Regions from separate parts of the Bradyrhizobium sp. Pha-3 genome, predicted to be linked through region 3. Evidence: predicted binding sites of a transcription regulator. Region 3 holds the regulator's gene; each other region holds the start of a gene.

Region 1 (9,542 bases), 3.5 Mb from region 3:
CCCAGCACGCCTTCCGCATCATGAAGGACCAGAAGCCGCGCGGCGGCCGCATCATCAACAACGGCTCGATCTCGGCGCACGCGCCGCGGCCATTCTCGGCCGCCTACACCTCGACCAAGCACGCCATCACCGGCCTGACAAAAGCCTCCAACCTCGACGGCCGCATGTATGACATCGCGGTGGGCCAGGTCGATATCGGCAATGCCGCGACCCCGATGACCGACCGCATGGTCAACGGCCCCGGCGTGCTGCAGCCGGACGGCACCACCAAGCACGAGCCACGCATGGATGCGAAAGCGGTCGGCGACGCCGTCGCCTACATGGCCGGCCTGCCGCTCGACGCCAACGTGCTGTTTATGACTGTGATGGCGACCAAGATGCCGTTCGTCGGGCGGGGCTGATCTTCTCCTTCTCCCTGCTTGCGGCAGGACCATCACGACGGCCGGCCGGGCTTGTCCCGGCCGGCCCGTCGCCGGCGCGCATTGTCAAAATATCGAAAACAACCCCATGCAAAGCAGCCGGCAGCTGCCGGCGTTCGACACGGCGACTTGACACGTCGGGCAAATCAGCGATACTTTTCGATTATTCCGAAATCGTGAGAGCTTGCCCCCGGGCTGATCTTCCCCTTCTCCCCGCGCGCGGGGAGAAGGTCGGGATGAGGGGGAATCTCCACAAGGACGGTGAGAGACAAACTCGCGGAGAGTCCCCCTCACCCGGATTGCTGCGCAATCCGACCTCTCCCCGCAAGCGGGGCGAGGTAAGGGAAGTGCCCTACTCCAGCTTCTCGACGTCCCGCAGCGTCGGGAACAGCTTCATCCAGAGCAGCGCGACCGCGACGGTGGCGATGCCGCCGAGCACGGCCGAGGGCACGGTGCCGAGCAGCGCCGCGGTGACGCCGCTCTCGAACTGGCCGAGCTGGTTAGACGCGTTGATGAACAGGAAATTCACCGCGCCGACGCGGCCGCGCATCTCGTCGGGGGTAGCGAGCTGCACCAGCGAGAAGCGGATCACGACGCTGATCGTGTCGGCGGCGCCGAGCACCGCGAGCGCCAGCGCCGACAGCCACATCCAGTGCGACAGCGCGAACACCACCGTCGCAACGCCGAACACGATCACCGCCTGGAACATGCGCATGCCGACGCGGCGGTTGATGGTGTGCCGCGCCAGCACGATCGTCATCAACAGCGCGCCGACCGCGGGCGCAGCGCGCAGGATTCCGAGGCCGAGCGGACCGGCTTGCAGGATGTCGCGCGCATAGATCGGCAGCAGCGCGGTGACGCCGCCGAACAGCACCGCGAACAGATCGAGCGAGATGGTGCCGAGGATCGCCGGATTGCTGCGAACGAAGGTGACGCCGGCAAACAGATCGTCCGACGACCCGCCGTTCTTCACCGGTGCCTGCTGCAGCCGGCCGATGCCGCCGGTCAGGAGCGCGCCGAACAGCCAGAACACCATCATGATGCCGTAGGGCGCGCTCGGCATCAGCGCATAGGCGAAGCCGCCGAGCGCGGGTCCGGTGATGGTCGCGACCTGCGCCGCGCCGCTCGAGATCGCGGTCGCCCGCTGCAGCGAGCCATGCGGCGCGATCAGCGGCAACAGCGCGGCGGTCGCCGGGCTCTCGAACGCGCCGGCGATCCCGAGCACGAAGGTCGCGACGAAGATCTGGATCTCGGAGATGGTGCCGGCAAAGGTGCTTCCGGCGAGAAACAATGCGGTCAAGGCTTCCGCCACCTGGCAGACCTGCACGACGCGCTTGCGCTCGAAGCGGTCGGCGGCATGACCGGCGACGAACACCAGGAGCGCCGTCGGCAGAAACTGCACCAGTCCGACCATGCCGAGGTCGAACGCGCTGCCGGTCAGATCATAGATCTGCCAGCCGATCGCCACCGCGCCGATCTGGCTGGAGAAGCGCGACAGGCTGCGCGACGACAAGAAGAACAGGAACGGTCTGTGGCCGAGCAGATCGCGGGCGCCGGCCGGCGTGACGGAGGACATGGAAGATTGCGTGACCGAGCGCCTGCAACTTGTCAATGGCAGGAGAGAGAACGCGCAACAGCATTGCACTGCGCGAGGCCCCTGCCCATAATCCCGCGAAGGTTTTGGGGGCGTGATGCTGCAGTTGCAATCGGCGTTCGGCGTGGTGGCGTTGCTCTTGATCGCCTGGGCGCTGAGCGAGAATCGCCTGAAGGTGTCGCTGCGGCAGGCGGCGATCGGGCTTGCCGTCACGATCGTCACGGCGCTGGTGCTGATCAAGGTGCCGCTGGTGACGCGGGCTTTCGGCGCGATCAATGACGCCGTCGGCACGATCGCGGCCGCGACGCGCGCCGGCACCGCCTTCGTGTTCGGCTATGTCGGCGGCGGCCCGGCGCCATTCGATCTCAAGGCGCCCGGCTCGGATTTCATCCTCGCCTTCCAGGCGCTGCCGATCGTGCTGGTCATGAGCGTGCTGACGACGCTGTTGTTCTATTGGCGCGTGCTGCCGCCTATCGTGCGCGGCATGGCCTGGCTGCTCGAGCGCACACTCGGCGTCGGCGGCGCGGTCGGGCTCTCGACCGCGGCCAATATCTTTCTCGGCATGGTTGAAGCGCCGCTCTTCATCCGCCCCTATCTGGCGCAGCTGACCCGCAGCGAATTGTTTCTGGTGATGACCGGCGGCATGGCCGGGATCGCCGGCACGGTGCTGGTGCTGTACGCCACGCTGCTGGCGCCGCTGATCCCGGATGCGGCCGCGCATTTCGTCATCGCCTCGGTGCTCGGCGCGCCGGCCGCGATCCTGGTCAGCCTGATCATGGTGCCGGAAACGTCGGACAAGCGCACCGGCGGATCGCTCGACAATCCCGACATCCAGGTATCGTCGACGATGGACGCCATCGTGAAGGGCACGGCAGCCGGGCTCGAGCTCTTGATGAACATCATCGCGATGCTCTTGGTGCTGGTCGCGCTGGTGTATCTGGCGAACGCGATCATCGGCCTGCTGCCGGAGATCGGCGGCGCGAAGATATCGCTGCAGCGCCTGCTCGGCTACGTCATGGCGCCGGTGTGCTGGCTGATGGGCCTGCCCTGGCCGCAGGCGATCACGGCGGGAAGCCTGATGGGCACCAAGACCGTGCTGAACGAGTTGATCGCCTATGTCGACCTGTCGAAGCTCGGCCCCGACGCGCTCGATCCGCGCTCGCGGCTGATCATGCTCTACGCGATGTGCGGCTTCGCCAACTTCGCCAGCCTCGGCATCATGATCGGCGGCCTCGGCATCATGGCGCCCGAGCGGCGCGACGAGATCAACGCCCTCGGACTGAAGTCGATCGTCTCAGGCACGCTGACGACCTTCCTGATGGGCGCGATCGTGGGGATGCTGACGCAGCCGTAGTCGCAGTAGCCCGGATGGAGCCAACGGGTCGCGCGAACGCGCGCCCGATGACAGGCTCCGCGCAATTCGGGGCGGTGCTGACGCGGTGAAGCTCCCTGTCAAGCGGATCATTGTTGGGCCGGCCGACGGCGCGGACGAACGTAGCCGCGCATTGAGCCGTCGCTTGCAATAACGCGATGACAGGGGATCGATGGGTCGTAATTCGTGCGCATTATGGCACCAACCGCGCGTGCAGCTCTCGGATTGCCGGCTTTAGCAGCGACAGCTTTGTACGTCATGGCCTTCCCCTTTGGGATCTTGCGCACGATGTCGCGGACCTTATCTGAAAACGTTTTCATAGGCCGAGTGTAGCACGTTTCTCAGAAGGTTTTCGCCTTTTTACTTGCGGTTGGAACGAGCGCGTCGCGTTGGCACGGAAGATTCGACCGGACGTGCCGGTGTTAGTTTCGAAGTGCGCGCCGCCGTCTTAACATTGTGGGCAGCTATTGGCCCCTAGCGTCGTTTGCCGCGCAGTGCCGGCGTGGACGCAAACGGAGCATTGCGGACATCGACCGGCGGCTCCGCCCGATGCGATTCGACGTGAATGACCCATTGCAGAAATGGCCTGACTTGGCCATCGGCCGCTGCGGTGGATTTTTCCCCCTCCCTGACGGCTCGCCAATTTGATATAAAATACCGGCCCGCAGTGAGTGGGTAACATCGCGCTTCGTCCGTGGACGTTTGGCTCCACTCGGAGGAGAGCATCATGGGACATCGCAAATCCAAGGGCGTGACGATTGACGCCGACGTGGTCGCCGGAAACGGATTGCTTGACCGACGCGTTTTCCTGGGCGGCGCCGCCATGGCGGCAGCAACCGGAGGCATTACGTTCCCGGACACGGCAGCGGGCGGTCCGTTGCCGGTTGAATCTTGGATGAAGACGCCGGGCGCGCCATTCGTCCCCTATGGGGCAACCGTCTGAATACGAAAATAAGGTCGTGCGAACCTTCACGACGGCCCCGGGCACCACCGGCACCGGCACGTCGCGAACACCTCATCATCTGCTCAATGGGATGATCACGCCGAACGGCCTGCATTTCGAACGCCACCACAGCGGAATTCCCGACATCAACCCCGATGCCCACAGATTGGTCATCCACGGCCTGGTCAAGCGCTCACTCGTCTTCACGCTCGATGAGCTCACGCGTTATCCAATGGAGTCACGGATCGCCTTCATCGAATGCGGCGGCAACGGCCAACTGCTTTATCAGAAGGAGCCCGCGCAAGTCGGAGTTCAGCAGATGCAGGGTCAAGTCTCCTGCGCCGAGTGGACGGGTGTCAAGCTGGCGGCCCTGCTGCAGGAAGCTGGCGTCGACCCGAAAGCGAAGTGGATTCTGGCGGAAGGTGCCGACGCCGCCGGCATGAGCCGCAGTCTGCCGCTCGCAGAGATCATGCAGGATGCATTGATTGCGTTGTACCAGAACGGCGAGCGCGTGCGGCCGGCGAATGGCTATCCCATGCGGCTGCTGCTCCCGGGATTCGAAGGCAACATGAACGTGAAATGGCTTCGGCGCATCAAGCTCACCGAAGGCCCAACAATGACCAAGGACGAGACGTCGAAATACACGATCACGATGCCTGACGGCAAATCGCTCCAATTCGTTTTTCCGCAGGAAGGCAAGTCGGTGATCACGCGTCCGTCGCCGGGACTCACGATGAAGGAACCGGGCGTCTACGAGATTACAGGGCTCGCCTGGTCGGGCTACGGCAAGATCGCCAAGGTCGAAATCTCGGCCGATGGCGGCAAGAGTTGGGCTCCCGCAGCTCTGCAGGAGCCGGTGCTGTCGAAGGCGTTGACGCGTTTCAGCATGGCGTGGCGCTGGAACGGCGGCCCCGCTGTCCTGCAAAGCCGCGCGACCGACGACATAGGCTACGTCCAGCCGACGCGCGAGAAAATGATCGCTGATCGTGGAAGCAGGACGATCTACCACTCCAATGCGGTCACGACGTGGGGCGTGTCCGAGAAGGGAGAGGTGAAGCATGTCTACGCATAACTCTGCTCTGGCTGCCGCCTGCGCACTTGGCTTATTTTCATCTGCGGCGCTGGCCGACAGCCCGAACCTCGGGAAGGTCATAACTCCCGAGGAAGTCGCCCCGTGGGACATCAGCATAAGTCCTGACGGCGCCGGTCTGCCGCCCGGCAGCGGGACACCAAAGCAGGGTGAGGCCGTGTACGCGTCGAAGTGCCTCGCCTGTCACGGCGAAAAGGGAGCGGGCAAACCGAACGATGCAGTGGTGGGCGGGATCGGGTCGCTTGTCGGAGACAAACCTGCCATGAAGACGGTCGGAAGCTTCTGGCCCTATGCCACAACAATTTTCGATTACGTTCGGCGGGCAATGCCTTACAACGAATCGAAAACGCTGACCAATGACGAACTCTACGCAGTGGCCGCCTATATCCTGCAGCTCAACGGCATCATCGGAGAGAACGAGACGATGAATGCCCAGACGCTGCCGAAGGTACGTATGCCGAATCGGGATGGCTTTGTGACATTCGTCCCGGCAAAGCCGAAGTAGGTGATCGCAGTAGTTCCTTCAATGCACCTGCGGCGGTCCGCCATGAGAACGTATGCCGCCTTCGATGTCGTGGGATTCTGCGCTGCCGCAGCCGAGGTGATCGAGTGAGGCATTGCAGCCCGCGTGCGTCTTTTGCTGCGGCGCATGAGTCCGTTTGTGGCCCATCGCGACATCTTGCGTTGCCGCACGAACTTGGTCGCTATCGGGGCAAAGCGGACGTAGAGTCACACCGACGGTTTTATGGGTACACGGCCTGGAAAATCGTCATGCCCGGGCTTGACCCGGGCATCCATCGACCAAGGAGAATCTTTGGAAGCAGGATGGATGGCCGGGTCAAGCCCGGCCATGACGACTGCGCTAGAGCCTACGCCTTCAGCTCCACCGTCTTGAACTCGGCCGGCAGGATCACCTCCAGCAGTTCGACGTCGTCGGAGTAGTCCAGGATCATGTGCCGGATGCGCGGCGGCTGGGTCCAGGCGCTGCCTTGCTGCATCAGCGTCTCGCCCTCGCCTTCCATGTAGGTCTTCACCCAGCCCTTGAGCACATAGACCATCTGGAAGTCGATATCGTGGAAGTGCAGCTTCGACACTTCATCGGGATTGCACGGTCCCTGCAGCCGGATGACGTGTGCCTGTGCCAGGCCATGCGAGGCGGCGGCGATGCCGAGGTCGCGGTATTTGGCGTAGGCGCGCAGCCCGTCGGCCTTGAAGTCCTCTTCGCGGTGATGGCTGATCGCGACGCGCTGTTTCGGCCGCGCCTTGGTTGCAGCTTTCGGCGCACTCTTCTTGGCCGCCGAGACGCGGCCTTTCGACTTGATGGTCTTGCGCGCGGACGATTTCGCGGACGTCTTCTTGGCGCCGGCGCCGAGCCCCGACCACTTCTTCCTCACCGCGGTCTTGGCGGCCGATCTTGATGCCGTCTTCTTGGCCATTGTTCGCCTCCCGTCTTTTTGTGACGGAGGAAGGCTAACACAAGTCGCGCGCCGCGAGGCGAGCAAAGGCGCACACCGCGCTTTTGCCCCCTTGCCCGCTCAATGCAGCCGGAACACGCCGTCGACGGCGCGCAGCTCGGCCGGCTTGACCAGCTTGGAATGCGCCACCGTCACCGAAAACAGCGGGCCTTCGAGCTTCGCCTGCCAGAACGCGAGGAAATCCTGCAGCGCCGGGAATTTCGGAAACAGGTCGTAGTTCTGCCAGACATAGGTCTGCAGCAACGAGGGGTGATCCGGCATCCGATAGAGGATTTGCGCCGTCGTCAGCCCGTACCCCAGCAACTGCTTCCGGAAATCGTCGGAAACAACCCCACCAACTCGCGAGACCATGCCAACCTCCTGTGACGGAGCGCATTCACGTGGTGGCCGACCTCCCCCGCCGGACCACCGGCAATGGATGCGCTCACATGAGAGAAATGTGACGCACGCGACTAACCCATCTCAAGCCTAAATGTTTAATAGGTTGTTGAAATTTCTTGCGTTGGCAGCAGCTTACCGCATCTGCTAATAGCCCCGGCGACCCCTCCCGGGCGGCATTAAGGATGCCGAAATGATCTCGGCATCTTTTGGCAGGCGGCACTCACGAGTGCCAATTTTTCTGCTAGAGGCACTTGCCCGCCGCCAAGGCTTGGCCTATCTCCTGCCCAGTCAGTCTGGCACTCGCTGGACTGGACTGCTAACTCTCCAAAAATCTACAGCATATGCAAACGTTTAGGAGGACTGCATGAAATTCCGTCCGCTTCACGACCGCGTCGTGGTCAAGCGTATCGACGCCGAAGAGAAGACCGCTGGCGGCATCATCATTCCGGACAGTGCCAAGGAAAAGCCCTCGCAGGGCGAAGTCACCGCCGTCGGCCCGGGCGGCCGCGACGAAGCTGGCAAGCTGATCCCGATCGACCTCAAGGTCGGCGACCGCGTCCTGTTCGGCAAGTGGTCGGGCACCGAGGTCAAGATCGACGGTGAAGACCTGCTGATCATGAAGGAAAGCGACATCATGGGCGTGCTCGACGTCCCCGCTTCCAAGAAGAAGGCGGCCTAAGCGCCTCCCCCCTCCCCAAGATTCCTCCAGGATCAAACATTCCAAGGAAAAATTCAGATGGCAGCTAAAGAAGTCAAATTCTCCGTCGATGCGCGCGACAAGATGCTGCGCGGCGTCGACATCCTCGCCAATGCGGTGAAGGTCACTCTCGGCCCGAAGGGCCGCAACGTCGTGCTCGAGAAGTCGTTCGGCGCTCCCCGCATCACCAAGGACGGCGTCACCGTCGCCAAGGAGATCGAGCTCGAGGACAAGTTCGAGAACATGGGCGCCCAGATGGTGCGCGAAGTCGCCTCCAAGTCCGCTGACGCGGCCGGCGACGGCACCACCACGGCGACCGTGCTCGCCCAGGCGATCGTGCGTGAGGGCGCCAAGTCGGTTGCCGCCGGCATGAACCCGATGGACCTGAAGCGCGGCATCGACCTCGCGGTCGAAGCCGTCGTTGCGGACCTCCAGAAGAACTCGAAGAAGGTCACCTCGAACGAGGAGATCGCCCAGGTCGGCACCATTTCGGCCAACGGCGATGCCGAGATCGGCAAGTTCCTCGCCGACGCCATGAAGAAGGTCGGCAACGAGGGCGTGATCACGGTCGAGGAAGCCAAGTCGCTCGAGACCGAACTCGACGTCGTCGAGGGCATGCAGTTCGACCGCGGCTACATCTCGCCCTACTTCGTCACCAACGCCGACAAGATGCGCGTTGAAATGGACGACGCCTACATCCTCATCAACGAGAAGAAGCTCTCCTCGCTGAACGAGCTGCTGCCGCTGCTCGAGGCCGTGGTGCAGACCGGCAAGCCGCTGGTCATCGTCGCCGAAGACGTCGAAGGCGAAGCCCTCGCCACCCTCGTCGTCAACCGCCTGCGTGGCGGCCTGAAGGTCGCGGCCGTCAAGGCTCCGGGCTTCGGCGATCGCCGCAAGGCCATGCTGCAGGACATCGCGATCCTGACCGGCGGCCAGGCCATCTCGGAAGACCTCGGCATCAAGCTCGAGAACGTCACGCTGCAGATGCTCGGTCGCGCCAAGAAGGTGATGATCGACAAGGAGAACACCACGATCGTCAACGGCGCCGGCAAGAAGGCCGACATCGACGCCCGCGTTGCCCAGATCAAGGCGCAGATCGAGGAGACCACCTCGGACTACGACCGTGAGAAGCTGCAGGAGCGTCTCGCCAAGCTCGCAGGCGGCGTCGCGGTGATCCGCGTCGGCGGCGCGACCGAGGTCGAGGTGAAGGAGCGCAAGGATCGCGTTGATGACGCGATGCACGCGACCCGCGCGGCTGTCGAGGAAGGCATCGTCCCGGGCGGCGGCGTCGCCCTGCTCCGTGCCTCCGAGCAGCTCAAGGGCCTGCGCACCAAGAACGACGACCAGAAGACCGGCGTCGAGATCGTGCGCAAGGCGCTGTCGTCTCCCGCTCGCCAGATCGCGATCAACGCCGGTGAAGACGGTTCGGTGATCGTCGGCAAGATCCTGGAGAACAAGGCCTACAATTACGGCTTCGACTCCCAGACCGGCGACTATGCCGACCTCGTCAAGAAGGGCATCATCGACCCGACCAAGGTCGTCCGCACCGCGATCCAGAACGCTGCCTCGGT
Region 2 (9,542 bases), 1.7 Mb from region 3:
GCCGGCGGCCTCGGCGGCGGTTCACGCCCGTGGGGCGGTGACCAGTCGTCGAGCGACCTCGCCCGTGACGCCGGGATCAACGATGTCGGCTCCAACCGCGACAGCGGCTCGCGCGCCGGCGCGTTCGACCAGGCGCAGGCCGACCGGGACAGTGACGATGATCAAGACGCCGACGACTTCGACAATGATGACGACGGCTTCGATGGTGGCGGCGACGGCGACGACAGCAACTACGCGTAAGTGTGTGCGTATCGCACGAACGCGAACGGCCGCTCTCATCGAGCGGCCGTTTTAGTTTGATCAATTCGTAGCCCGGATGAAGCGAAGCGCAATCCGGGGCAACTCTATCCGCGGTGAAGACCGTCCCGGATTTCGCTTCGCTCCATCCGGGCTACAAAGACAGGCATCTCACATCACGACGACCTTGGCCCCGACATTGACGCGGCCGTAGAGGTCGATGACGTCCTCGTTGCGCATCCGGATGCAGCCGGACGAGACGTTGGTGCCGATCGTCCAGGGCTCGTTGGATCCGTGGATGCGGTAGAGCGAAGAGCCCAGATACATCGCGCGGGCGCCGAGCGGATTTTCCGGGCCGCCTTCCATGTGCCGCGGCAGGTCGGGACGGCGCGCCAGCATTTCCGGCGGCGGCGTCCAGGCCGGCCACTCCTTCTTCGCCGAGATCGTCTTCACGCCGGCCCAGGTGAAGCCGGGCCGGCCGACGCCGATGCCGTAGCGCAGCGCGCGGCCGTCGCCCTGCACCAGATAGAGAAACTTGTTCGGCGTATCGACGACGATGGTGCCGGCGCCTTCCTTGCCGGAATAGTCGACCAGCTGCTTTTCGTATCTCGGATCGAACGGACGCTGCGCCGGATCGCCCGCGGCCTCCTCCTGCTGCCGGAGCATCTGCTGCTGCGGATCCATCGGCGGCAGCTGACGGTTGCCGTAATAGCCGGGCTGCTGCTGATACATCGGCTGCGGCGAATACCCCTGCGACGACGGCGCATCGCCGAACAGGAATTCGATGAAGCCGCCGCCCATGTTGGAGCGCTGCGGCTGCACATAGGCGGTGCGCATCGGCGGCTGCGGAGCGCCCTGATTGGCATAGATGACGGCGGGCCCGGCGGGCGCTGCCGCGTCGATCGCCATGGCGTGATGGGGAACGGCAATAAGAGAAGACGCGCCGGCGAGCAGCGCAAGCGTGGTTTTCCTGAACATCGACGTACTCTGTACTGGTTTCGTCGTGACGTGATGCGCGAGGGCGCCGACTTTGCGCCATTGCACGTGGTCAATAGGCAATGAAAACCGCATCGGTTTGGTAAACGGATCGGCCGTTTCGATTCACCACGTCGGCAATGGAGCGCGGTTTTCCCTGACAGCGTTTATTTTGCGTGAACGGCGCGGCGACATGGTTAATCGCCGGTAGCGCGGCCGTTGCGCGCTATGAGCGCAAACAGTTCCGGCGTGAACCTGACGTTAAATCCGCTCTGTCTAGAACGGACTTCAGTGAAGGGGCGGGAATGAAATCATGTCAGTGAAGCGCAAGCGTTTTCGTGTCGAGCAGGCGATGGGCGAGGTTGTGATGCCGGAGCCGGATGTTTCCAGCGGCGCCGATCTCGGTCCGATGCATCGCGAGATCATGGCCGAGCTTCGCTCGATCCGCGCCCAGATGGCCGCAGCACCGGCACAGCGCACCGGCGACAGCGTCGATGCCGCGGTCGCCCGCGAAGTCGCTGAGACCCACGCGCTGCTCGAGACCTACCGCGCGCAGGTCGAACAGTGCGAGAAGCTCAAGGTCGAGCTCGACCTGATCCACGACGCGATCAGCCGCACCAAGCGCGAGATCGCCGTGCTGCACGGCAAGAGCTTCAACGGCGAGGAGATGGCCAAGGTCAATGGCGAGCTCGGCGCCGTGGTCGGCGGCACCGAACAGGCGACCCAGCAGATCCTCGAGGCGGTGGAGGCGATCGACCAGGCCGCGACCGCGCTCGCGAACAACGTCACGCCCGACCAGCAGAAGCGGCTCAGCGAAGATATTCAGGAGCGCGTGGTCTCGATCTTCGAGGCCTGCAACTTCCAGGACCTCACCGGCCAGCGCATCAGCAAGGTGATGCAGACGATGAAGTTCATCGAACAGCACATCAACGAGATGATGAACATCTGGGGCGGCGTCGACGCCATCAAGTCGCACGTTCCGGCGATCGTCGACATCCGCGAGGGCGATGCCCGCCTGCTCAACGGCCCGAAGCTCGACGGCGACGCCGGCCACGCCTCGCAGGACGACATCGACGCGATGTTCAACTGAGCGATCGCAACTTGAGAATACAAAACGCTGGCCTCGAGGGCCGGCGTTTTTGTTTGAGCGATGGTTTCACGCTCGCAGCGGGTCACCCGAGATGGACGAACCACCCGAATCGCAGCCACCACATGCAGTTTGTGCCAATTGCGACAATTGGAAATCTACTGGCAGCCTTGGCGTCGCTGACGCATACTGTGCGTGAGGGGAAATTCTCATGCGTATGCCGGGAGCCAACATTGGGTGCCGGTTGGATCGGACTTCCGGATTAAATCCGGTCGTCCCCGCGCAGGGCTTCACGTCCACTCATCACACCATCACAGGTTCGCGGCCGCTCGCCGGGCGTATCCAACGAGGGCGAACTGCCATCCCTCGCACGCTGCTGACGCGCGAGGCCGCCTTTTTTAGCTGTGACGATCAGCGGCGGGTTTCTTTCATTCGCGCTGACCGCGTCCGCCTTGTTATCGGATCACTGATTTTGGGGGGAGCCACTGGAGTACTCAACACTGGAGATTGAACATGACGCAAGGAATTGTCAGGAATACTGCAATTGCGCTTTCGACTTTCGCTTGTGCGACACTGTTCTCCATCACCTGGTCTGAGCAGGGCGGCATTTCGGCTTCAGTCGAAAGCGCCCAGGCGCGTGTGGGCCGACCGCTGACGCCCGTGAGCGTCGCGGGCGTTGCGCGTCGCCAAACCCGGCGCGCCGCGTATGGATACGGCGCGGGGATCGCCGCTACGGCGGCGGTCGCCACGGCAGCCGCTACCGCGCCGGCCTATTCGGGCTGGGGCACAAACGATTGGACCAATTCGTATGCGGCCCAGACGGATCCCTACTTTGGCCAGCCCTACTATCCGGCACGAGCCTACCAAAGGATCAGTCCGTATTACGGATACGCCGGATGGACGGAGTACAAGGCAGCCAATGGCATCGGCTGCGAGCCTGGCACAATGACCAAGATGGCTGACGGCCGCATGTACGTCTGTCAGTGACGTCGGCGCCGGCGCAACGGCATCGCAGAGGGCGGCTCAACGAGCCGCCCTTTGACTTCGTGGAGAAGCAGCGATCTCGCATGGCGACGGGACACGTCCAGTGTTGATCTGCGTCAACATCACCTGACGCTTGCAACTCATATGTTGGGACGCATCCGAAGCGGCTCCGCACCTTTCGGTTCGCCTGCGATGAGGAGGATCACCATGCATCGGACGAGCATTCTTTCCACCAGGTCAGTGACAGTTACGGGGATTGCGGCCAGCCTCATGTTGGGGTTTGCAGCTGTCGCTCTCACGCCAGCGCCGGCCAAGGCCGTGGTTTACTGCACGTATGTCGGTTACCCGCAGGGTTGCGTGGCGAGGGCGGGCGTCGTGCTCAGGCCTCGTCCGGTGGCGCGCGCCGCGGTCCGTCACAATGCGGGCGGCAATTTGAATGGCGGCGTCAATCGGGTTGGCGTGCGGCGATAAGACGGTCGTTTGCGGGTCACGACTTTTGAACGGGAGGAGGCTTCGCGGCCGCCGCCCTGTCGAGGGCCGATGCTTCGCATCAGCTATGGCGCGCCGGATGAATGGGTGTCGCCGCACACGCGGATCGCGAGAGGGTCACTCGCGAAGAGAGACCCCTCACCCGGATTGCATCTGGCGATGCAATCCGGCCTCTCCCACAGGGGGAGAGATGCACCGCCTATGCGGCGCTATGTCGGCAGATCGCTCGAAGTCCCGCCGTTACGCCCTCGGGGCGCAGCGGACATAGACCATGTTGCCGTAGCGGACCCCGGCGTCCTTGTCGACGAAGCGGGTGATCATGACGCGGCCGTCGAACGAGACGATCTCGCGGTCCTGCTCGCCGGGCGTCGGTCCTGGCGGGCCGATATAGTTCTTGCCGCTCGGGGAACCCTTCAGCCGCAGTTCCTGCGGGGTGGCCTGGTCGGCCAGATGCATGATGACGCCGCCGTTCTGGCCGGCGCCGATCACGTAAGGCTGCTTGCACTGGCCGCGCGCGGCGGCCTCGGTGCGGGCGCGGTCGGCGGGATTCTGGAACGAGGCGAGACCCCAGCGGCCGACGATCTCGTCGGCGCGAATGCTTGCGGGCATTTCGGGGGCTACGCCCGGCTCGGCTGGCGCCGGCTCAGGGTTCGACGACAACGACGGCAGGCTCATGCTGCCGCACGCCGCCAAGAGTGTCGTCAGCGCCGAAACAGCCGCGAACCGTGCGACCAATCGCGCGTTGAGTGACCTGATCATATGCATCCCCCGACTATGTCCCGGCCGCACCCGTCCTGCAGCCAAGCGTAAAACTTAAGGCGGAGCAATGACGTCTGACAAAATTACGTCATCGCTACGATTTGGTTTCTGGTCCACCATCCTATATTGGCCTCACCAAGGCCTTAACCCGTTTGCTTGACAGAAACTGCGCCAAGCCATATTTCCCGGCCCACAATTAGCACTCTCGCACCACGATTGCTAAGAGCGCCGGGCGTTCTGCCCAGCGCCGACCGGCCGGCATCCAACGCCGGTCCCGATGAACCGGACCTGAAACCGAGCCTCCAAGAGGGAACGTCATGGCTAAATCCACCTTCCGCCCCCTGCACGACCGCGTCGTGGTCAAGCGTATCGATGCCGAGGAGAAGTCCAAGGGCGGCATCATCATTCCCGACTCGGCCAAGGAGAAGCCGTCCCAGGGCGAGATCGTCGCCGTCGGCCCGGGTGGCCGCGACGAGGCCGGCAAGCTGATCCCGATCGACCTCAAGGTCGGCGACCGCGTGCTGTTCGGCAAATGGTCGGGCACCGAGGTCAAGCTCGACAACCAGGAACTCCTGATCATGAAGGAGTCCGACATCATGGGCGTGCTGGCGTAAGCGCCACGACCAATTCGAGAACGCCCACTCCCTCCGCCGTCATGCCCGGACTTGATCCGGGCATCCATCAATCTTCGCAAGATTCTCGCAAGGACGATGGATTGCCGGGTCATCTGGCACGAAGACGCACTTCGTGCTTTCGCCCGACAATGACTGGCGCAGATGCCGGGCGACCGCATCCAATCATTCCAGGAGTTCAAATCAATGGCTGCCAAGGACGTAAAATTCGCCGGAGAGGCCCGCGACCGCATGCTGCGCGGTGTCGACGTGCTCGCCAACGCCGTGAAGGTGACGCTCGGCCCGAAGGGCCGCAACGTCGTCATCGAGAAGAGCTTCGGCGCTCCCCGTATCACCAAGGACGGCGTCACCGTCGCCAAGGAGATCGAGCTCGACGACAAGTTCGAGAACATGGGTGCGCAGATGCTGCGCGAGGTCGCTTCCAAGACCAACGACACCGCCGGTGACGGCACCACCACCGCGACCGTGCTGGCGCAGGCCATCGTGCGCGAGGGCGCCAAGTCGGTCGCCGCCGGCATGAACCCGATGGACCTGAAGCGCGGTATCGACACCGCGGTCGCGGCCGTGATCAAGGACATCGAGAAGCGCGCCAAGCCGGTCGCCTCCTCGTCCGAAGTCGCCCAGGTCGGCACCATCTCGGCCAATGGCGATGCCGCGATCGGCAAGATGATCGCGCAGGCGATGCAGAAGGTCGGCAACGAGGGCGTGATCACCGTCGAGGAGAACAAGTCGCTCGAGACCGAGGTCGATATCGTCGAGGGCATGAAGTTCGACCGCGGCTACCTCAGCCCCTACTTCATCACCAACGCCGAGAAGATGACCGCCGAGCTCGAGGATGCCTACATCCTGCTGCACGAGAAGAAGCTGTCCGGCCTGCAGTCCATGCTGCCGGTGCTGGAAGCCGTGGTGCAGTCGGGCCGTCCGCTCTTGATCCTCGCCGAGGACGTCGAGGGCGAGGCGCTGGCGACCCTGGTCGTCAACCGCCTGCGCGGCGGGCTCAAGGTCGCCGCCGTCAAGGCCCCCGGCTTCGGCGATCGCCGCAAGGCGATGCTGGAGGACATCGCGATCCTGACCGGCGGTCAGCTGATCTCCGACGACCTCGGCATGAAGCTCGAGAGCGTCACGATCAACATGCTCGGCCGCGCCGGCAAGATCGTGATCGACAAGGAGAACACCACGATCGTCAAGGGCGCCGGCAAGAAGAAGGACATCGACGCCCGCGTTGGCCAGATCAAGGCGCAGATCGAGGAGACCACCTCGGACTACGACCGTGAGAAGCTGCAGGAGCGCCTCGCCAAGCTCGCCGGCGGCGTTGCCGTCATCAAGGTCGGCGGTGCGACCGAGGTCGAGGTCAAGGAGAAGAAGGACCGTGTCGAGGACGCGCTGAACGCGACCCGCGCCGCGGTGCAGGAAGGCATCGTGCCGGGCGGCGGCGTCGCGCTGCTGCGCGCCAAGAAGGCGGTCGGCCGGCTCACCAACCCGAATGCCGACGTCCAGGCCGGCATCAACATCGTGCTCAAGGCGCTCGAAGCTCCGGTCCGCCAGATCTCGGAGAACGCCGGTGTCGAGGGCTCGATCGTGGTCGGCAAGATCCTCGAGAACAAGTCGGAGACCTTCGGCTTCGACGCCCAGACCGAGGACTATGTCGACATGGTCGACAAGGGCATCATCGACCCCGCCAAGGTGGTGCGCACCGCCTTGCAGGACGCCTCCTCCGTGGCCGGCCTGCTCGTGACCACCGAAGCCATGGTCGCCGAACTGCCGAAGGACGCGGCGCCGGCAATGCCGGGCGGCGGCGGCATGGGTGGGATGGGCGGCATGGGCGGCTTCTAAGCCTCCCACATCCCCATCGAGATCGAAGGCCGCCTCCGGGCGGCCTTCTTTTTTGCAGTTTGATTACGATCGGGATGCAAGGATCATCGCATGTCCCGCGACGCCAAATCACTGACGTCAACGCTCGTGCTGTTCTACGCGATCGGCACGTTGCTCGCGTTAGGCGCCTATGCCCTGGACAGCATCGATGATCTTGCGGTCGTCTTGACGTTCTGGCTCAAGCAAACGCTGACGTTCGTCGTTCTCGGCGCGGGCTATGGGCTCTATTACGTCATTTCCGGTTCTGCCGGTCATCGTCCAAAAGCGCCGCTGCGATTTCTGGACATATCGTTTCTGGCCGCTGCTGCCACGCTTGGGGTTGGCATGCTGGTGCACAGCTGACCGATCCTTGACGCGACGGCCTGACAGTCCGTTACGCGACGCACACGCCCGGGATCGCCACCTTCTGGAACAAGTGCGGCGAGGCCACCGCCGAGGCGGGATAGGCCGAGAGCTTGGCCCTGAACTCGGGGTTCATGAACGCGGCGCGGAAGGCGGCGGTCGATTCCCAGACCGCGTAGTTCAGATAGACCGGGCTCTCGCCGATCGCGCGGTGCAGCTGGGTCGAGATGAAGCCCGGCTGCCGCTTCATGATGGCGGCGTCGTCCTGCCAGGCCTTGAGAAACGTGTCCTCGTCGGCCGCATCGAGCGTGAAGAGGTTGACGAGCACGACGTTGGTGGCATCGACCGCGAGCTGGCGGTCGATCGGGAAAGCGGGGTCGAGGGGGCGCATCTGCGGCATGGTCGGCTCCGTTCTATATGGTGTTATGATGTCATTCCGTTATGATGGATACATATATAAATTGACATTATGATGTCAATACGTTTATATGGTGACAAATGCCGAATGCAAAACGAACGCCGGCGGGCGAAGCCCTGAGCACCCTGATTCCCGACCTGTTCAGGCTCAACGGCCTGCTGTTCACATCAGGCGACCGGCTGGTGGCCGGGCTCGGGCTGACCAGCGCGCGCTGGCAGATCCTCGGTGCCATCGTCGCCGCCGAGCGCCCGCAACCGGTCGCATGGCTGGCGCGCGACCTCGGCGCTGCCAGACAGAACGTGCAGCGGATCGTCAACGATCTCGAGCGGGAGGGGCTCGTCGCCTTCGAAACCAACCCGCATCACCGCCGCGCCCAGCTCGTCGTGCTGACCGCCAAGGGGCGGCAAAGCTTCGACGCGGCGATGCGCCTGCAGCTGCCCTGGGTGAACGGCCTCGCCGACGGGCTGTCGATGAAGGACCTCGAGACCGTGGGCCGCGTCGTGACGGTGCTGCGCGGCCGGCTGGAGAGCGGCCAGGAACCTGACGAACGCACATGACCGCGATCGCGGCGCGAGGCCGCCGTTAGGCGGCCTTCTTTTTTGGCCAATGACATGGAGGTTTGCTAGTTACGACGGAACCGATTCTGCCCTTCGAGGACTTATCGTATGCGCGCGCTCCCGCTCCTGCTGCTCGGTCTTGCCGTCGCCTCGGCGCCTGCTCTCGCCCAGATGAAGCTGCAATCGAAGGCGGCGCCCGCCAGTGGCCCCGAGACACGCTATTTCACCTCGATCGACGGCCTGATGGACGGCAATGCCGACGTCGTCCTGAAGGAAACCCGCCAGGGCAAGACCGTGACCGCGGCCGTGCTCGACGTCTGCTATCCCGCTGACAAGAGCTCCGACCGCAAGGACCGCTTCGTCGCCAACCTGACCGTCAGCGGCCAGACACTTTCCGGCACCGCCCAGAGCGTCGCCGACAAGCAGCCGGTCACCGTCAAGCTGAACCGCAAGCAAACCGGCGACGGTTTTGAGTTCCGCGGCCAGATCACGATCGGCCAGACCGTGACCGAGGTCGCCTCGACGGACAATTCCGATCTCAGCGAGAAGGAATTCCAGGACAATCAGGCCACCGAGGACGGCATCACGCCGCAGCCGAAGGATTTCACCGACGTTTCGCCGGAATCGATCGGTGTGCGGGTGAAGCTCGATGCGGTGGCGGACTTCCTCAAAAGCCTGAAGGGCGAGGCGGTCGAGATCGGCACCTCCAGCCTCGCGGTGACTTGCGATGCGATGCGCTCCGGCGAGCAGACCATCAACCTCACCGTCGATCCCGAGCACGCCGGCGCGCTGCTCGCCAAGGCAAAATCGGCGCCCGGCGTGACCGCGGCCGGCTGGACCAGCGGTGTGGTCGAGATGGACCGCACCATCCGTTTTGCCGCCGCCGACTGGCGCGACGGCGACAAGCTCAACCGTGACAAGCTGGCAACCGCGATCGCGGGCGTGCTGGCGAAGACGCTTGCCGCAAAGCCCGCCTCAGCGACGTGGAATGCGAACACCGGCAAGCTCAAGCTGGTGCTGAAGCGGCCCAGCACGATTTACCCGGCACTCGGCCTCACCCAGAATTACGAGGTCACTGCCCTGGTCTCGCCCGACAAGCCCGGAAGTTCTGACCGGCTGATACTGTGGGTCTCGAGCCCCACCGTCTCGACATCGGACGACAGCGCCGGCGCCAAGCTGAATCTGTCTGA
Region 3 (9,542 bases):
TGCCCTGCTCCTTCTGGAATTCGTCGGCGAGATAGCCGACCAGGCGCATGTCGAAATCTTCACCACCGAGGAAGGTGTCACCGTTGGTCGACTTCACCTCGAACACGCCGTCGCCGATCTCGAGGATCGAGACGTCGAAGGTGCCGCCGCCGAGGTCGTACACGGCGATCGTGCCGGACTTCGACTTGTCGAGACCGTAGGCGAGCGCGGCAGCCGTCGGCTCGTTGATGATGCGCAGCACTTCGAGGCCGGCGATCTTGCCGGCGTCCTTGGTGGCCTGACGCTGCGCGTCGTTGAAATAGGCGGGAACTGTGATGACAGCCTGCTCGACCTTCTGGCCGAGATGCGCCTCAGCGGTCTCCTTCATCTTCTGCAGAATGAAGGCCGAGACCTGCGAGGGCGAATAGGTCTTGCCATCGGCTTCGACCCAGGCGTCGCCGTTCGATGCCTTGACGATCTTGTAGGGAACGAGCTTCTTGTCCTTCTCGACCATCGGGTCGTCATAGCGGCGACCAATGAGGCGCTTCACCGCAAAGAACGTACGCTCGGGATTGGTCACCGCCTGGCGCTTCGCCGGCTGGCCGACGAGGCGCTCGCCATCGTCAGTGAAGGCAACGATCGACGGCGTCGTCCGCATGCCCTCGGCATTCTCGATCACCTTGGCGTTCTTGCCATCCATTACGGCGACGCACGAATTCGTGGTGCCGAGGTCGATCCCAATGACCTTACCCATGGTTTTCATATCCTCTTTGCTACGGCAGGTTGGTTGGGCCCTGACGGCGCTCCGTACCGAACCCCCAGACGTTCACATACTCGCGATATTGCGACGGTGAGCCTGATATAGGAGAGAGGGTCCTGCCCGCAAGGACTGGACGCAACGTTGAGGCCTGAAAAGACTGACGTTTGAAAGATTGTGTCAGCCCGACTGCGGCGCCGGTTCAAGCCCGATCCAAGTTAACAAATCGGCAATGATGCGGCACGCCGTCGACCGCGAACATCCGCTACACGACATCAGCGCTGTTGAGTGAACACTCACAAACGTCGTATGCGGGAGCGGCGCACAGGCCGAGGGCGCGCTGTTTGGCCGCTGGTGGCCGATCGTCGGAAACGTCGGGAAACTGGAAAGTGCCAGCCAATCGGGACGAAAAGCCCATGGAATCGGGCCTGCAGGCCCGGAGCGGGGCTTTGGCGGCCTGTTGCAGGGTCATCAAAACCGCTAAAAGCGGTCCGACTGAAAGAGGCCATCCAGCCCTGCACCGGCCCCGTTGCGCGGCCACCAAGCAAAACCGGTAGATCCCCCATGACGCCTTTTCGACTTCTCGTTGCGGTTGCCTTGCTGCTTGCTGCCACCTGTCGTGGCTTTGCCGCCGACGTGGTGTTTCCGCCGGGCGCGCATGTCGGGATGAAGCCGCTGGTGGGCCTCAACCGCGCCAAGTCGTTCATCGGCTTCGAGACCGAGGACCAGGGCGTGAAGGTCTTGATCGCCGATCTGCCCGCGGACGCCTACAACGAGGTCGTGAGCGCCTTCAAGGCCAACCCGGCCGGTAGCGGAAACATCAAGCCGGAGAGCCTCGAGACGCCGGCCGGCCTTGCCTATTACACCGTGGAGAGCGCGCGTGACGGCACCACCAATGTGCGGCGCTATTCCATGATCCTGCCGGGACCGACCTTCTCCGGCTATGTCGCGGTGCAGGTGCCGGAAAACGCGAGCAAGATCTACACCGACGACGCCGTGCGGCAGATGTTCGCCACCGCCCAGATCCGCAACGAGGTGCCGGTCGACGAACAGCTCGGCATGATGCCGTTCAAGGTCACCGAGCTCAGCAGCTTCAAGAATGTCCGCATGCTGGCGCCGGGCGCCGCGCTGCTGATGGCCGACGGCGACGACAAGGGCCTTGAGACCAAGCCCTTCATGCTGCTTGGCATCATCGGCTCGGCCCCGGCCACACCAGATGATCGCGGTCGCTTCGCCCAGCAGATCGCCACCACGATCCCCGGCGTGCGCGACGGGCGGATCACCATGTCCGAACCGATCCGGATCGACGGCCAGCCCGGCTTCGAGACGCGCATCGACGCCGTCAGCGGCAAGGACAATACCCCGGTGACCATCGTGCAGTGGCTGCGGTTCGGCGCGCAAACATCGATGCGCATCATCGGCAGCTCCCCGCGTACCGATTGGGAGAAGGCCTTCCCGCGCTTCCGCGCGGTGCGCGACGGCATCCAGCCGCGCGGCTGACAGGCCCGCCAAAAAATCGGACTTTCGCAGCTCCACGAACGGAACTAGCCTCCTCGCACGGCTACCAAAGCGAGGAGGGCGCGATGTTGGATCGACGACAGGTCGTTGCAGGGCTCGGTACGCTGGCGCTTGCCGCGCTGGTTCCAAAGCACCTCTGGGCGGCTGCGATCAAGCCCGACGACGGCTCCGCGCTGCTCGTGATCGACGTCCAGAACTGCTTCCTGCCCGGCGGCAGCCTCGCGGTGAAGGACGGCGAGCAGGTGGTGCCGGTGATCAACCGGATCGCCAAGAGCTTTGCCAATGTGGTGATGACGCAGGACTGGCACACGCCCGGACACATCTCCTTTGCCTCGACCCATTCCGGCAAGAAGCCGTTCGAGACCGTCGACCTTGCCTATGGCAAGCAGGTGCTGTGGCCCGACCACTGCGTCCAGGGCACCGACGGCGCTTCGCTGTCGAAGGAACTCGCGATCCCGCAGGCCGAGCTGATCATCCGCAAGGGCTTTCACAAGGACGTCGACAGCTACTCCGCGTTCACCGAGGCCGACGGCAAGACCACCACCGGGCTCGCCGCCTATCTGAAGGCGCGCAACGTCGAGCGGGTTTTCGTGGCCGGGCTCGCCACCGATTTCTGCGTGGCATGGACCGCGCTCGATGCGCGCAAGGCCGGCTTCGAGACCTATGTGGTGGAAGATGCCTGCCGCGGCATCGACACCCAGGGATCGCTCGCCAAGGCCTGGGACGACATGGCCAAGGCCGGCGTCAAGCGCATCCAGTCCTCGGATATCGCGTAGGACGCTGCCTCGCGACATCCGCATGGCCGAGTCGTCACCCCTTGCATTCGATCTCGCGCAGCGCCTGCCATCGCCGCGCCTGGCGGGCCTGATCGTCCGGATCACCGGTTATCGCGAGACCGCGACGGGCCGGTTCGCGCAACGACAGGCCGCGCCGCTGATCGTCCCGCTGATCATCAGTTTCGGCTCGCCGTTCCTGATCGCGCTGTCGCGCGAGCCCAGTGCGACCGATCGTCAGCTCAGCTTCGCCGCCGGCCTGCATGCCGGGCCTGTCTACATCGAGTCCGACGGGCACGCTGCCTGCGTGCAGGTCGATTTCACCCCGCTTGGCGCCTACAGCTTCTTCGGCGGCGCCGTGACCGACCTGGTCGGGCGCATGGTCGATATCGACGATGTGCTCGGCCATGATGGCCGTCGCCTGCGCGAGCAGCTCGGCGCCGTGGCGTGCTGGCAGCGCCGCTTCGACCTGATCGAGGCGTTCGTGCTGCGCCGCGCCGGCCACATGCCGTCTTTCGAAGTCGCGTTCGCCTATCGAAAACTGGCGCGTTCGGCCGGCGCTATCAGCATCACGGCACTGGCCGACGAGATCGGCTGGAGCCGCAAGCATCTGGCCGGCCGGTTTCGGTCCGAGCTCGGCCTCGCCCCCAAATCGCTGGCGCGCATGATGCGGTTTCACCGGGCGAGCCGGCTGGCACAAAGCGGCACCGCGCTTGGCTGGGCGGGGATCGCGGCGGAAAGCGGCTATGCCGACCAGGCCCATCTCGCCCGCGAATTCGTCGAATTCGCGGGCGAACCGCCAACCGCCTGGGCGCGCCGCCAGGCGCTGACCGGCCGCCGGCTGGTTCACGCCGGCGATGGGCTGGCGGACTGGTAACAAACCTTCAAGCCGACGCCGCGTTGCCTCGTGCAGGATGGCGCCGTCAGCCAAGGAGGTGAGCGACCATGACGCACGACATCGAACCGCCCCGCATCTATCCGACCCTGCGCTGCAAGGACGCCGAGGCGATGACCAATTGGCTCACGACGGTGCTTGGGTTCACCGAACACGTCGTCTACCGCGATGGCGGCGTGATCCATCACGCCGAGCTCGCCTATGGTTCCTCGATGCTGATGCTGGGCCAGAGCCGTGACGACGCATATGGCCGGCTGGTCGGCGACCTCGACAACCGTCGCACGGACTCGATCTATATCGCCGTCGACGATCCCGACGCGCTGCACGCGAAGGTCAAGGCTGCCGGCGCAAAGATCGAGATGGAACTGCGAGACACCGACTATGGCAGCCGCGACTTCGCCTGCCGCGATCCGGAAGGAAATCTCTGGAGCTTCGGCACCTATTGGCCGAAGGCACACGAAAAGCCGCGACCGTGAGCCCGCGCAATCCGCGAGCTCACAAACGGGCAGCCGGAATCGGACGGATCAGGCGGTGATGTCCGCGGTCGGGGCGGCCTTGGCGCCGCCCTTGGAGACGCCGACCAGTGCCGGGCGCAGGATGCGCTCGCCGATCATGTAACCGGCCTGCACGACCTGCACCACGGTGCCCGACGGCACCGACGGATCAGGCACCTCGAACATCGCCTGCTGGAAGTTCGGATCGAACTTCTCGCCGATCGGGTCGAACTTCTTGACGCCGTTCTTCTCCAGCGCGTTGAGCAGTGAACGTTCAGTCAACTCGACGCCTTCGAGCAACGCCTTCAGGCCGGGATCGGCGGCTTCCTTGGTCTCGGCCGGCACCGCATCGAGCGCGCGCTGCAGGTTGTCGGCGATATCGAGCACGTCGCGGGCAAAGCCGGTGATGCCATAGGTCTTGGCGTCGGCGACCTCGCGGCGGGTGCGCTGGCGGAGATTCTCCATCTCGGCCAGCGTGCGCAGCGTCCGGTCGCGCGCCTCGGCGAGTTCCTTGGTCAGCGCCTCTGCCGATCCGGCCTCGGGCTCGTCAGGCATGATGTAGGGCTTCGAGACAACGGGCTCACCCGTCGGCGCCGAATTCTCGGTGTTGTCATTGGCCCGGTTCGGATCGGTCATGGCTTGCCTTCTCGAAAACTCGCGTCGGTTCAAATCTTGGGGATTGCTTGCCGGGATATCGTGCTTTGGGCGGCGAAAATCAAGCGCAACATACCGGCCTCGGGAACTGGGATCTCCGGCTTGGGTGAAGAAAACCCGTCAAATGAAAGCGAAATCGCCCTCCGGTCAGCCGCCCAGCATCTTGCTGACGATGCGCGCGGCATAATCAACGGTCGGGATCACCCGCGCATAGTTCAGCCGCGTCGGTCCGATCACGCCGAGGACGCCCACGATCCGCCCCTGGGCGTCGCCGTAGGGCGCGATGATGGTAGAGGAACCCGACAGCGAGAACAGCTTGTTCTCCGAGCCGATGAAGATCCGCACGCCCTCGCCGCGTTCGGCGCGGCCGAGCAGATCGATCACGCCGCGCTTGGTTTCGAGATCGTCGAACAGCGACTTGATGCGCTCGAGATCGTCGAGCGCATGCAGGTCCTCGAGCAGATTGGCGTGACCGCGCACGATCAGCTGCCGGTCCTCGTTCTCGCCGCCGGACCAGCTCGCGATGCCGGCCGCGACCACCTTTTGCGTGAGCTGATCGAGCTCGGCGCGGTTTTGCGTCAATGCCGTCTCGAGCTCGAGCCGCGCTTCAGCCAGCGTCCGGCCGCGGATCCGCGCATTGAGGAAGTTGGTCGCCTCGGTCAGGGCCGAGGATGGAACACCCGGCGGCAGCGCCAGCACGCGGTTTTCGACCTGGCCGTCTTCGCCGACCAGCACGACCAGCGCTTTCTCCGGCTCCAGCCGGACGAACTCGATGTGCTTGAGCCGCGCATTCGACTTTTGCGTCAGCACCACCGCCGCGGCACGGGTCAGCCCCGACAGCCGCGTCAGGGCTTCGCCAAGCGCGGCCTCGACGGATTGCGCGCGGCCGACGGCAGCAAGCTGGGTCTGGATCGATTGACGCTCGGCCTCGGTGAGGTCGCCGACCTGCATCAGCGCATCGACGAAGAAGCGCAGCCCGAGTTCGGTCGGTAACCGTCCGGCGGATGTATGCGGCGCATAGATCAGGCCGAGCTGCTCGAGATCCGACATCACATTGCGGACCGAGGCCGGCGACAGCGGTAATGCGATCAGGCGCGAAATGTTGCGGGAACCGACCGGCTCGCCGGTCGCAAGATAGCTCTCGACGATTTGACGAAAAATGTCGCGCGAACGCTCGTTGAGCTGGGCGAGCCCGGCATGCGGCGCGATCAGGCCAATCGGATCGTGGTGAGTCACACTCCAGTCCCTCACAATTACTGCATAATTTGTCGATCCGGGAGGCCGATGACAAGCATGCATTCGGCCCCGTGGTACCGGACCCTGCCGGGGCCGAAAACCCTTGCCGCTGCCCCTTCCCCCTCCTACAAGCACGGCCAGCCAATTTTCTCGGATTTCTGGAGGATTTCATGCGGCCAAGCCGCCGTGCACCCGATGAACTGCGTCCCGTGTCGCTGGAACGCGGCGTCGTCAAATATGCCGAGGGTTCCTGCATGGTGAAGTTCGGCGACACCCATGTGCTGGTGACCGCCACGCTGGAAGAGCGGTTGCCGCCGTGGCTGAAGGGCCAGGGCCGCGGCTGGGTCACCGCCGAATACGGCATGCTGCCGCGTGCCACCCTGGAACGCACCCGTCGCGAGGCCTCGGCCGGCAAGCAGGGCGGCCGGACGGTCGAGATTCAGCGGCTGATCGGCCGCTCGCTGCGCGCGGCCGTCGATCTCGAGGCGCTCGGCGAGCGCCAGATCACGGTCGATTGCGACGTCATCCAGGCCGACGGCGGCACCCGCACCGCCTCGATCACCGGTGCCTGGGTGGCGCTGGCCGACTGCATCAACTGGATGAAGACCCGCAACATGCTGAAGACCAATGTGTTGCGCGACAACGTGGCGGCGATCTCCTGCGGCATCTACCAGGGCACGCCGGTGCTCGATCTCGACTATGCCGAGGATTCCGAAGCCGACACCGACGCCAATTTCGTCATGACCGGCGACGGCCGGATCATCGAGGTGCAGGGCACCGCCGAGAAGACGCCGTTCTCGGAAGGCGAGTTCCTGGCGCTGATGGCGCTGGCGCGCAAAGGTGTCGCGCGTCTGGTCGACTTGCAAAAGATCGCGGTGGCGTAGTCAGATTGGTAATGCACCGCCGAATCACCGGAAGGCTCGTCATCGCCACCCATAATCCCGGCAAGCTTGCCGAGATGCGGGAACTGCTGGCGCCGCATGGCGTGGAGGTGGTGTCGGCGGGCGAGCTTGACCTTGCCGAGCCCGAGGAGACCGGCGACAGTTTTCGCGCCAACGCGGCGATCAAGGCGATCGCGGCAGCGAAGGCAACTGGACGGCCCGCCTTCGCCGACGATTCCGGCATCGTGGTCGACGCGCTCGACGGCGCGCCCGGGATCTACTCGGCGCGTTGGGCCGGCGAGGGCAAGGACTTCATGGCGGCGATGACGCGGATCGAGCGGCTGCTGCAGGAACGCGGCGCCACCGCACCGGACCGGCGCAAGGCCCACTTCGTCTCGGCGTTGTGCGTGGCCTGGCCCGACGATCACCTCGAGGAGGTCGAGGCCCGCGTCGACGGAACCCTGGTCTGGCCGCCGCGTGGCACTGCCGGCTTCGGCTACGATCCGGCGTTCCTGCCCGACGGCTACACGCGGACCTTCGGCGAGATGACCAGCATCGAGAAGCACGGCCTGCCGCCGCTCGGACTCGGCCTGTCGCATCGCGCCCGCGCCTTCGTGAAGCTCGCGGAGATCTGCCTTGAGCCACGCTGACCGAGCAGCCTTCGGCGTCTACGTGCACTGGCCGTTCTGCCTGTCGAAATGCCCGTATTGTGATTTCAACAGCCACGTGCGGCATGCGCCGGTCGACGAGGAGCGCTTCGTGCGCGCGTTCGCCCGCGAGATCGAGACGACGGCCGCGCGCGTGCCGGGGCGGCAGGTGTCCTCGATCTTCCTCGGCGGCGGCACGCCTTCGTTGATGCAGCCGCAGACCGTCGGTGCCGTGCTCGATGCGATCGGCAAGCACTGGCAGGTCTTGCGCGATGTCGAGGTCACGCTCGAGGCCAATCCGACCAGCGTCGAGGCGACGCGTTTTCGCGGCTATCGCGCAGCCGGCGTCAACCGCGTCTCGCTCGGCGTGCAGGCGCTCGATGATGCCTCGCTGAAGGCACTGGGCCGCCTGCACACCGCGCGCGAGGCGCTCGACGCGGTCGCGATCGCGCGAAGCGCGTTCGATCGCTACTCGTTCGATCTGATCTATGCCCGCCCCGATCAGACGCCGCGGATGTGGGCTGATGAACTGAAGCAGGCGATCTCGGAAGCGGCCGAGCATCTGTCGCTCTACCAGCTCACGATCGAGGAAGGCACGCCGTTCTTCGGACTGCATGCCGCCGGCAAATTGCAGACGCCGGATGAAGCGACCGCGCGCGCGCTCTACGACGTGACACAGGAGGTCTGCGCCCGCGAGGGATTGCCGGCCTATGAGATCTCCAACCACGCCCGTGCCGGCGCCGAGTGCAAGCACAACCTCGTCTACTGGCGCGGTGAGGAATATGCCGGTATCGGCCCCGGCGCACATGGAAGGCTCGACATCGACGGTGTCAGGCACGCGACCGCGACCGAGCGGCGCCCCGAGGCCTGGCTGTTGAACGTCGAGGAGCGCGGTCACGGCGTCGTCAGCGATGACAGCCTCAACAGCGAAGAGCGCGCCGACGAGTTTCTGCTGATGGGGCTGCGGCTCGCCGAGGGCATCGATCCCAAGCGCTATGCGGCCCTCGCCGGCCGAAAGCTCGATCCGCACCGGATCGCCCTGCTGCGCGAGGAAGGCGCGATCGCCGTCGATGCCGACGGACGGCTGCGCGTGACGAAGTCGGGCTTCCCGGTGCTCGACGCGGTCGTCGCGGATCTCGCCGCCTAGCTGCAGGGCGCCAAAATATCGAAAACAACCCCATGCACAGTAGCTGGCAGGTGCCGGCGCTCGACAGGGCAGCTTGACCGCCTGACGAAAATCAAGCGCCAAAACTCTTCGGCGAGCCTGCGACCGGCGTACTGCCGCCTGATGCCACCTTCATGACCGCAAGGCCGCGCTCATTGGTGCCGTCGGAGCGGAAGCGGAACAAACCGTCGATACCGGCGAAGCCGGATGGATTGGTCAGCGTCTCCGGCGCAAAGCGCTGCGCGCCTTGCGTGCGTGCGAGCGCCGCCATCAGCGCCACGGCATCATAGGCAAGCGTTGCAGTGCGCACCGGCTCGCCGCCATATTTGCTGCGGTAGCGGCCGGCGAAGCTGCGGAAGCCGGACGGATCGGGCGCGGCGTAGAGGCCGCCCTGCAAGACGGGGCTCGCGAATACCCGCGGATTGTCCCACAGCCCGGTGCCGAGCAGCTGGATGTTGCGCAGATTGGCGCCGGCTGCGGTCAAGGCATCGGCGGTCGCGACGACCGAATCACCATCGTCGGCGATCAACAGCGCATCGGCCT

The links. The regulator HrcA, encoded in region 3, represses chaperone genes, less so after heat shock. The targets are predictions, from matches to a motif close to GTTAGCACTCNCNNNNNGNGAGTGCTAAC.
Region 1: ACE10X_RS27450 (co-chaperone GroES) is a predicted target of HrcA. The motif match lies at 7,567-7,595, and genes of this name have one in related genera.
Region 2: ACE10X_RS07785 (co-chaperone GroES) is a predicted target of HrcA. The motif match lies at 4,727-4,755, and genes of this name have one in related genera.

The regions. Positions count from the first base shown of each region.
Region 1 covers NZ_CP170151.1:5,773,714-5,783,255, forward strand. Annotated here, with positions in the region: gene ACE10X_RS27405 (SDR family oxidoreductase) at 1-401, shown strand, start outside; gene ACE10X_RS27410 (MFS transporter) at 772-1,995, opposite strand; gene ACE10X_RS27415 (NupC/NupG family nucleoside CNT transporter) at 2,111-3,367, shown strand; gene ACE10X_RS27420 (MGMT family protein) at 3,475-3,705, opposite strand; gene ACE10X_RS27425 (hypothetical protein) at 4,113-4,328, shown strand; gene soxC (sulfite dehydrogenase) at 4,345-5,400, shown strand; gene ACE10X_RS27435 (c-type cytochrome) at 5,387-5,923, shown strand; gene ACE10X_RS27440 (cupin) at 6,288-6,854, opposite strand; gene ACE10X_RS27445 (usg protein) at 6,954-7,244, opposite strand; gene ACE10X_RS27450 (co-chaperone GroES) at 7,639-7,953, shown strand; gene groL (chaperonin GroEL) at 8,011-9,542, shown strand, end outside.
Region 2 covers NZ_CP170151.1:1,613,228-1,622,769, reverse strand. Annotated here, with positions in the region: gene ACE10X_RS07815 (DUF2076 domain-containing protein) at 1-240, shown strand, start outside; gene ACE10X_RS07810 (L,D-transpeptidase) at 409-1,215, opposite strand; gene ACE10X_RS07805 (protein phosphatase CheZ) at 1,526-2,302, shown strand; gene ACE10X_RS07800 (hypothetical protein) at 2,813-3,286, shown strand; gene ACE10X_RS07795 (hypothetical protein) at 3,476-3,754, shown strand; gene ACE10X_RS07790 (hypothetical protein) at 4,013-4,531, opposite strand; gene ACE10X_RS07785 (co-chaperone GroES) at 4,849-5,145, shown strand; gene groL (chaperonin GroEL) at 5,350-6,996, shown strand; gene ACE10X_RS07775 (hypothetical protein) at 7,087-7,377, shown strand; gene ACE10X_RS07770 (antibiotic biosynthesis monooxygenase) at 7,409-7,777, opposite strand; gene ACE10X_RS07765 (MarR family winged helix-turn-helix transcriptional regulator) at 7,876-8,352, shown strand; gene ACE10X_RS07760 (hypothetical protein) at 8,461-9,542, shown strand, end outside.
Region 3 covers NZ_CP170151.1:9,318,247-9,327,788, forward strand. Annotated here, with positions in the region: gene dnaK (molecular chaperone DnaK) at 1-733, opposite strand, end outside; gene ACE10X_RS44405 (hypothetical protein) at 1,301-2,236, shown strand; gene pncA (bifunctional nicotinamidase/pyrazinamidase) at 2,320-3,030, shown strand; gene ACE10X_RS44415 (helix-turn-helix domain-containing protein) at 3,053-3,904, shown strand; gene ACE10X_RS44420 (VOC family protein) at 3,973-4,398, shown strand; gene grpE (nucleotide exchange factor GrpE) at 4,447-5,052, opposite strand; gene hrcA (heat-inducible transcriptional repressor HrcA) at 5,218-6,306, opposite strand; gene rph (ribonuclease PH) at 6,477-7,190, shown strand; gene rdgB (RdgB/HAM1 family non-canonical purine NTP pyrophosphatase) at 7,202-7,837, shown strand; gene hemW (radical SAM family heme chaperone HemW) at 7,824-8,981, shown strand; gene ACE10X_RS44450 (penicillin-binding protein activator) at 9,073-9,542, opposite strand, start outside.